DNA from 2 places in the Neobacillus sp. plas4 genome. Region 2 is predicted to be linked to the other one. Evidence: riboswitches for the same ligand, from Rfam matches in the RefSeq annotation. Region 2 holds a riboswitch; the other holds the start of a gene.
What was found. A riboswitch is a leader RNA that binds a small molecule or an ion and turns the genes downstream of it on or off. The one in region 2 is predicted to bind glycine.
Positions count from the first base shown of each region.

Region 1: linked by a shared signal. The riboswitch ahead of gcvT (glycine cleavage system aminomethyltransferase GcvT) and the one ahead of AC2TFD_RS06910 (amino acid permease) in region 2 are both predicted to bind glycine.

Region 1 is NZ_CM170152.1:4,392,604-4,397,041, forward strand. It holds gene gcvPB (aminomethyl-transferring glycine dehydrogenase subunit GcvPB) at 1-190, opposite strand, end outside; gene gcvPA (aminomethyl-transferring glycine dehydrogenase subunit GcvPA) at 183-1,529, opposite strand; gene gcvT (glycine cleavage system aminomethyltransferase GcvT) at 1,551-2,654, opposite strand; glycine riboswitch at 2,821-2,909, opposite strand; gene AC2TFD_RS22155 (DEAD/DEAH box helicase) at 3,071-4,438, shown strand, end outside.
Region 2 is NZ_CM170152.1:1,378,974-1,383,411, reverse strand. It holds gene AC2TFD_RS06915 (MarR family winged helix-turn-helix transcriptional regulator) at 1-109, opposite strand, end outside; gene AC2TFD_RS06910 (amino acid permease) at 566-1,930, opposite strand; glycine riboswitch at 2,086-2,167, opposite strand; gene AC2TFD_RS06905 (EamA family transporter) at 2,407-3,309, shown strand; gene AC2TFD_RS06900 (YczE/YyaS/YitT family protein) at 3,513-4,148, opposite strand.

The sequences.
Region 1 (4,438 bases), 3.0 Mb from region 2:
ATAGAGCAGTGTAATGACGCATAATATCAAGCTCTGAAACCTCAGGAAGCTCCGGCTCTTCGCTGCGCAGATATCCTTCAGGCAGAAGGCCGCTAAGGTCTATTTCAGGTACATCCATTTCCGGGAGGCTGTATCCAATTCTTCCTGGTGTACTAGATTCAAAGATGAGTGCCTGGTCTTGGTTATGCATTCAAATCCCCCACTTCTTTCACAAGAGTATCAATTTCTTCCTTAGATCTTTGCTCAGTTACAGCAACCAGCATATGGTTTGCAAGCTCAGGATAATCACGTCCTAAATCGTAACCGCCAATGATTCCTTTTTGTAATAACTCTTGATTGATTTCTTTTACTGGTTTATTTAATTTTACGACAAATTCATTAAAGGAGTGTCCTTCGTAGACAACTTCAAAGCCTGCTTCTTTAAAAGTATTTTTTGCATAGTGCGCCTTCTGCAAGTTTGCTGCTGCCATTTCACGTACGCCTTTTTTACCAAGAGCTGTCATAGCAACCGATGCAGCCAAAGCATTTAACGCTTGGTTCGAACAAATATTAGAAGTCGCTTTATCACGACGGATGTGCTGTTCACGAGCCTGCAGTGTTAATACGAACCCACGGCGTCCTTGGTCATCCTTAGTTTGACCGACAAGTCGTCCAGGTACCTTCCGCATTAACTTATTCGTTACGGCAAAATAACCGCAATGTGGACCGCCAAATGCAGTCGGGATTCCAAACGGCTGAGCGTCACCGATTACAATGTCAGCGCCAAATTTACCAGGAGGTGTTAGGACTCCAAGAGAAAGCGGGTTTGAGGAAACAACAAACAATGACTTGTTGGCGTGAACGATTTCCTCTAATTCTTTTAATGGCTCAATTCGTCCGAAGAAGTTCGGATACTGAACAATCACTGCTGCAATCTCTTCATTTGCCAGTCCTTTTAACGCTTCAATATCTGTAATACCATTGTTAACGGGTACTTCAATAACTTCGATATACTGACCTTTTGCATAGGTTTTAAGTACTTCCTTTGATTCAGGGTGAACTGCACTTGAAACAAGGATTTTCTTTCGTTTTGTATGCCCTGCACTTAACATAGCAGCTTCAGCAAGTGCTGTACCTCCATCGTACATAGAGGAATTCGCAACATCCATCCCTGTTAACTCACAAATCATGGTTTGGAATTCAAAGATGGCTTGAAGCTCACCTTGTGAGATCTCAGGCTGATAGGGTGTATAGGCAGTATAAAATTCAGAGCGAGAAATAACATGATCAACAATGACCGGCATGTAATGGTCATACACTCCTGCACCTAAAAAAGATACATTTTGTTTTAAATCGGCATTCCTAGAAGCCATTTTGATTAATTCCTTCATTAAAGCCGTCTCAGATTTTGCAGCTTTAATGTTATATTCACCTTTAAACCTTACTTTTTCTGGAATATCACTGAATAAATCATCAACGGAGCTAACGCCAATGGTTTCAAGCATTGCCTTTTTATCTTCTTCAGTCATAGGTAAATAACGATGTTTCATAAACCTAATCTCCCTTCGTGTCTACTTTTCTCGTTTATAAAAAGGTGTTGGTACGACTTTCGCCTTGAGGCGTTTTCCGCGAATTTCAATTGCAACTTCTGACTCGAGCCCTGCATATTCGCTCTTAATTAGGACTAATCCAATATTCTTTTTTAAGGAAGGTGATTGAGTTCCTGATGTTACTTCACCAATTAATTCCTCGCCTTTATAGACTGGGTACCCATGACGTGGTATACCGCGGTCAATCATTTCAATTCCTACTGACTTTCTAGCAGCACCTGCTTCTTTTTGCTTCTTAAGTGCTTCTTTTCCAATAAAATCTGCTTCTTTATTTAACTTAACAGCAAAGCCAATACCTGCTTCAAGTGGAGAGATTTCAGGTGATAACTCTTGACCATAAAGAGCCAATGTCGCTTCAAACCTCAGTGTATCCCTTGCGCCTAAGCCACATGGTACAACACCTTCCTCTTCTCCCGCTGAAAGAATGGCCTTCCAAAGTTCAACCGCGTCTGAAGAATCACAATAAATTTCAAAACCATCTTCTCCGGTATAACCAGTTCGAGACACAAGTGCATTTTTACCGTTTACTGTCACTTCTTGTTGAAACTTAAAGAAGCCTATTTCGTTTATATTGATATCATCAACAAGCTTTTGAAGCACTTTATCTGCTAAGGGGCCTTGAAGAGCCAATAGCGCCATCTTTTCGGATAGGTTATCTATCGATACATCCCCTTCCAAATGCTCTTCTAGCCATTTATAATCCTTATCAATATTTGAGGCGTTAACAACCAATAGGTAGTGATCATCCTCTATTTTATAGACAAGAAGATCATCTACAGTACCGCCATTTTCATAGCACATAGCATTGTACTGTGCTCCGCCATTTTTTATTTTAGAAATGTCGTTTGTTAACATTTTTTGTAAGTAATTCAGGCTATCTGATCCCTTTACCTCTACTTCTCCCATATGAGAAACATCGAATAAACCAGCCTTAGTACGGACAGCTTCATGTTCTTCCTTAATGCTTGAGAATTGAACAGGCAGTTCCCAGCCGCCAAAATCAATCGTCTTTCCACCATATTCCTTATAGACTTCATATAGCGGTGTGCGTTTTAATTCAGTCATCAATAATCCCCCTTAAACTAGTTACGATTTCAGCGCAAAAAACAACAAAAAAGGACAGAAAGCCCCCTTTATCAAAAAGAGGGTCTCTGTCCTTGCACCTGAAAGTTTACCTTAGCCGGCTTTCCCCTTTGGTGGCTGCCCTATTAGTCAGCACTCTCCAGAGCTGCGTCAAATAAGAGTACTTTTGCCTGAGAGATTCACACATTGTGCTTGCTCCTTCGGCGCTACATTTGTAGTCTCTCCCCTTATCATCATCCGCATTATAATAATTTTACAATCGGGTCATACTAAAAAATATACTTATTAAAAAAATTATTTTATTACAATATTTAAAACTTTCAAAGCTATTTCCATCCTACCATTAAAGCATAATGTTGAGCAATAAATATTTGTGCAAATAAGGAGCTGAAATCATCATGAATGTTCAAATCGAATTTGATTCCTCTTGGCAGGATGAATTTTTACATAGGATTGAAAATGATGGACCATGGGGAAATAAGGAACTTTTTAAGCTGGCGGTTGGAGTCGAAAAAAATCTGATTATCCCTGAATTTGAAGGATTACAGGCACCCAAGCATTTACCTAATCTAACGCCTCTTCCACACCAGCTTGAAACCGCTAAGCAAGTAATTGAGAATATGAACGGAAAAGCTATTCTTGCAGATGAAGTTGGGCTTGGGAAAACGATAGAAGCCGGGCTTATTTTAAAAGAATACATGATTCGCGGACTTGTAAAAAAAGTCCTAATTCTTGTACCTGCTTCCTTAGTAACCCAGTGGTCTTATGAATTGAATAGTAAATTTTTTATTCCTGCTGTCTCCCAACGGAAAAGCTATGTATGGGAGCAATGCGATGTCGTCGTCTCGTCGATCGATACAGCAAAGCGCGAGCCACACCGTGAGATCATCTATAAGCAGGATTACGATCTAATTATTATTGATGAAGCTCACAAGTTAAAAAACAATAAAACAAAAAACTATGAATTTGTTCAAAATTTAAAGAAGAAGTTTTGTCTGTTGCTTACGGCAACTCCAATTCAAAATCGAATAGAAGAAATTTTTAACCTTGTTTCCCTATTAAAGCCTGGACATTTAGGCAGTGAGACTGCATTTTATGAGAAATACAAACGTGACGCCCGCTCATTAAATGACAATGAGCACCTAAAAGAGCTAGTGAACAAGGTAATGATTCGTAACCGTCGCGCTGATACTGGTATTGAATGGACCAAAAGACATGTTGAAACGATTGCAATTGAGTTTACCCCTGAAGAGAGAAATTTGTACGATGCCATCACCGACCTAAAAAGTGAAGGCGATTGGGTTCAAACCAGCGCATTCTCGGTAATGACATTACAGCGGGAAGCCTGCAGCAGCAGGGAGTCAGTCTTTTATACTCTTAAAAATATGCTGCAAAAAAAAGAAAATCCTACTCAAGCATTTGAAGATCAAATCCAGTCGTTAATTAAGAAGGTAGAAACCGTTCAAACAAACTCAAAGGCAGAAAAAACATTGGAGTTAATCCAAAAAATTAATGATAAAGTGATTATTTTTACTGAATATAGAGCAACCCAAATGTACCTTCAATGGTTTTTAAAGCAAAATGGAATTTCATCTGTTCCCTTCCGCGGCGGCTTTAAACGCGGCAAAAAAGACTGGATGCGCGAACTTTTTCAAAAGCATGCTCAGGTACTAATTGCGACTGAAGCTGGCGGAGAAGGGATTAACCTTCAATTTTGTAATCATATTATTAATTTTGATTTACCTTGGAACCCAATGAGACTTGAG
Region 2 (4,438 bases):
AAATAACCTGCCAAAGAGAATAAGAAAGCTCATACGTACTCATAAGTTCATTCAATTTGGTTATCAAGGGTCTATAAAGACTTAAATAATGCTGAAAAAAACCTTCCAATTCATTCTCCCCTTCCAACCAAATTAGTTACCATGGGTAACTATTACCTTAGATAACCATAAATACTTTTTAAAAGGATGTCAAGGGAAATGTCTTTAACTAAGCTTTGATTGCTTATTAAAAAGGGAGTAATTAAGGTAATAAGGAGATAACGATGATAGTGTATTTCTACTTGATAAAAAGATGGGTAGCTAAAATGAAATTCAAAAAAGAACATAAGGACCGCGTTGCATGGAAATGTCTATCAGTGACCAATTCCTAAAGAAGTTGTCCCTGCTTGTAATAGATAAATGGATTACAAAAGTCATTTAAATAATCATACTGAAAAGGCTTCTTTGTAGAAGCCTTTAGTCGTCCACCATGACGTATCTGAATGAAGTATCGAGTTATCCTCGCGGTCTAGTTTTTCAATAATACTGCTTTTCAAAGTGAGAAGTGCGCTTTTATTCCATGCTCTTATGCTGATATCTTGATATTTTTATTCTTTTTTCTTCTATTTGAATACAGCATAAATAATAGAATAAACCACAGCGGTGTCAGCAATAACGCAGGACGTGTTTCTTCCGCAACCAGCATGATAATTAGAACCATTGCAAACAATGTTAGGACCGCATAATTGATAAATGGTGTGAATGGTGCTTTAAATGTTGATTTTGCATGTAATTGCGGCTGTGTTTTCTTGTATTTAATATGGCAAACGAGAATGACACCCCAAACCCAGATAAAACAAATCGCACTAATCGTTGTCACAATTCCAAAGGCTTGTTCTGGAATGAGTTTACTCAAAAGTGCGCCCGCTGATACGACAAGCGTGGATGTAAATAGCGCATTACTTGGTACATGATTTTTATTCAGTTTTGCCAGATTGGATGGTGCCTGGTCATTTTTGCTTAAGTTAAAAAGAATCCGGCTTGTTGAGAACATCCCGCTGTTACAAGCAGAAGCCGCTGACGTTAATACGACAAAATTAATAATGCCTGCAGCAATCGGAATCCCGACTAAACTGAAGGTTTTAACAAACGGACTTTCCCCTGCATTTAGCTCCGTCCAAGGATTCACGCATAATAGGACAATCAGTGCACCCACGTAGAAAAATAGAATTCTTAAGGGAATTTTATTAATAGCCGATGGAATACTTTTTTTAGGATCGGATGTTTCCGCTGCCGATACCCCAACTAATTCCACACCGACATAGGCGAACACGACCATTTGGAAGGAAAGTAAGAAACCTGTAACGCCGTTTGGAAAAAGCCCTCCATGGTCCCAGAGATTTTGAACTGTAACACTTCCTGCTTCGGTTTTGAACCCCATTATCAGCAAAATAACCCCAATGGCAATTAATACGAGAATCGTGATGACTTTTATTAATGCAAACCAAAACTCTAATTCTCCGAAAAGCTTTACCGTTAGTAAATTGAATCCTAATAAGATAATTAAGCAGATGATGGCAGGTATCCATTGCGGAATATCAAACCAATATTGGACATACACACCAACCGCAATCACATCCGCCATCGCCACCATAATCCAGCAAAACCAATAGGTCCACCCGGTTACGAACGCTGCCCGAGGTCCAAGATAATCTTCGGCAATGTCAGTAAAAGATTGATACCCTGCTTTTGACAACAAAAGTTCTCCCAGTGCCCTCATGACGAAAAAAATAGCGATACCTACAAGTAAATAGGCAAATATAATAGATGGCCCCGCCAGTTGTATGGCTTTACCTGATCCCAGAAATAATCCGGTTCCGATAGTCCCGCCAATGGCGATGAGTTGAACATGCCGATTTTTTAAATCCCTTTTTAATTCTTGCTGTGCCATACCAAATTCCTCCCTATAACCATTTTCACTGTGAATCGATGAGCAATAAATTTACCCATCAAAAAAGAGATTGGAAGTTTTCCAATCTCTTAGGTCATAAGAATAGCAAATAATAGTTGTAATGCTAACGGATATCAGCACCACAAATAAATATTTAGTACTCTTCTGTCCTTTTGCCTGAGATAGTGAACCCTTCGGCGCCGTGGAAAATCCAGCGGTCTCTCCAGAAGCTGCTCCTGCTATAGTGTGATCCATAGCAATCATAGCTGCTAATTATTAAATTTTTAAAAGTGAAATTATTTTTGAATATTTTCTATATATTAATAGTAGTTTATTATTTTGTCAATATATTTTATTATTGTTACTTCAGATAAGGTTCATCTAAACCCCTCACTTAAAGGAGTTACTAGGAACAACCTTTTTTTCTATTTATGATATAATAATTTGATAGTTTTTTGCTCCAAGGAGGTATCATCATGAAAGGCAATAAAGGGATTTTATTTATATTAGTAGGTGCTGGCTGCTTTGGTTTTACACCGATATTTGCTAAATTGGGATTTAACTACGGCTATTCTCTTGGCCAAATTAATATCGTTCAAATGATCATTTCCTCATTTTTATTATGGTCTTTGACTCTACTTAAACGCAGCAGCTTTAAGGGACTTAATAGGAAAAATATTCCCCAAATTATGGTAACTGGTTGTTTTATCGGCTTAACAAGTATCTTTTATTATGGTGCGATGCAATATCTGCCGGCCTCATTGGCCATCATTTTAATGTTCCAATTCGTTTGGATAGGAATAATTTTAGAATGGATTTTTAGTAAAATAAAACCTGCTCCTATCACCATATTGTCCATCATTTTAATTTTGATCGGGGTCTTTTTTGCTTCCAATTTATTAAATGGCGATCTACAGGGACTACCTTTGAAAGGCTTCCTTTTTGGAATTTTATCCGCATTCACTTATGCCGGATTTATTTTTTTCAGCGGAAAGGTAGCTGTAAATGTAGACCCATTGACTCGGACTTCTTTAATGGCAACAGGGTCAACTATCTTAGTACTTGTCCTATTCATGCGTGACATTCCATCCGTACTGCCATTCGAGGCAAATTTGCTAACAACTGCACTTGGTGTTTCGCTATTTGGAGCAGTCCTTCCCCCGCTATTTTTCGCTGTTGGCGCACCATTGGTTTCAGGTGGAATCGCCAATATACTTACATCGATTGAATTACCAGTCGCTATCCTATCTGCCAGCATTATTTTGTCAGAGGAGATAACTCCGCTTCAGTGGTTAGGCACGGCTATTATTCTAGCAGCCATTGCTTTAAATGAACTTGGCAGTAGTATTTTTAGGGTCAGGAAACATCTTAAGGGGTAGAGTTTTTGGATGCTTTTATTATGAAAAAGGGTCAAGCCCCTTTTTCCGTTCTGGGGAATATCTTTTTATGAATTAATCATACACGGCACTGGCTCATATTTCATAGACTACCTTAAAATGGATGTGGAAAAGGGTTAAAAATAACTTACTATCAACAAAGGCGCAGATTAGTGATCTGCGCCTTCTGTAATGGAACTGCGGAACTAAACCGCTAGTTTATTATCAGCTTTTTCATCGAGTAAAAACTTTAGTAGATTTTTAGACTTCGGTAAGGAAATTCCTACAACTGGTCCTAATAGGAATGCAATGATTACTGTTCCAATGCCCACTGGCCCTCCTAATGCCCAACCAAGTAGAAGTACTAGTACTTCCATTCCACTGCGAACCCGTTGTATACTCCAGCCTGTTTTCCCTATAATCAATAGCATGATTCCATCACGCGGTCCAGAACCCAAACCAGCCGACATATAGATTCCTGTTCCAACACCCATAAGAACTGCACCTATGCTAAAGAATATGACAGCACCAATTACACTATTGGTACTTGGCAAAAGCCAGATAAAGAAATCCGTAAACAAGCCAATCAACAGCATATTTAAAAACGCACCAATTTTAGGCAGTTTTTTCGTTGCAATGAAGGTAACCATTAATAATAGCAAGCCCATAATGATATTCCATGTGCCAATCGTCAGTCCGATTCGCAAAAACAGTCCATAGTGAAACACATCCCAAGGCCCTATTCCTATTACTTTTCCTTCAACTGTTAAGGCAATGCCCAACCCAAATACGATTAATCCAAAAATAAAAAAAGACCAGCGACAAATCTTTTCTTTTCTCATAACTGCTCCTTTAAATGCATAAATTTTCTCTTACGTATAATACCATAACTAGCAATCTAAAAGTATATTTAATATATGGAATCCAGTGTAAGACTAATATATTTAAGGTTGATTCCCCCAACTTCCATGGATAAATAACCCGTTTAAAAAACAAACGAAAATAAAGCTAATGTTATGTTCTTACAAAGTGTGACACCTTCTCGAACCAAGTTAACTCTTGGATTTTGGCTTTACTCCATCCAATTCGTAAATTTCTATGCAGTGGTTACATAGAGACTTCACGACCTGAA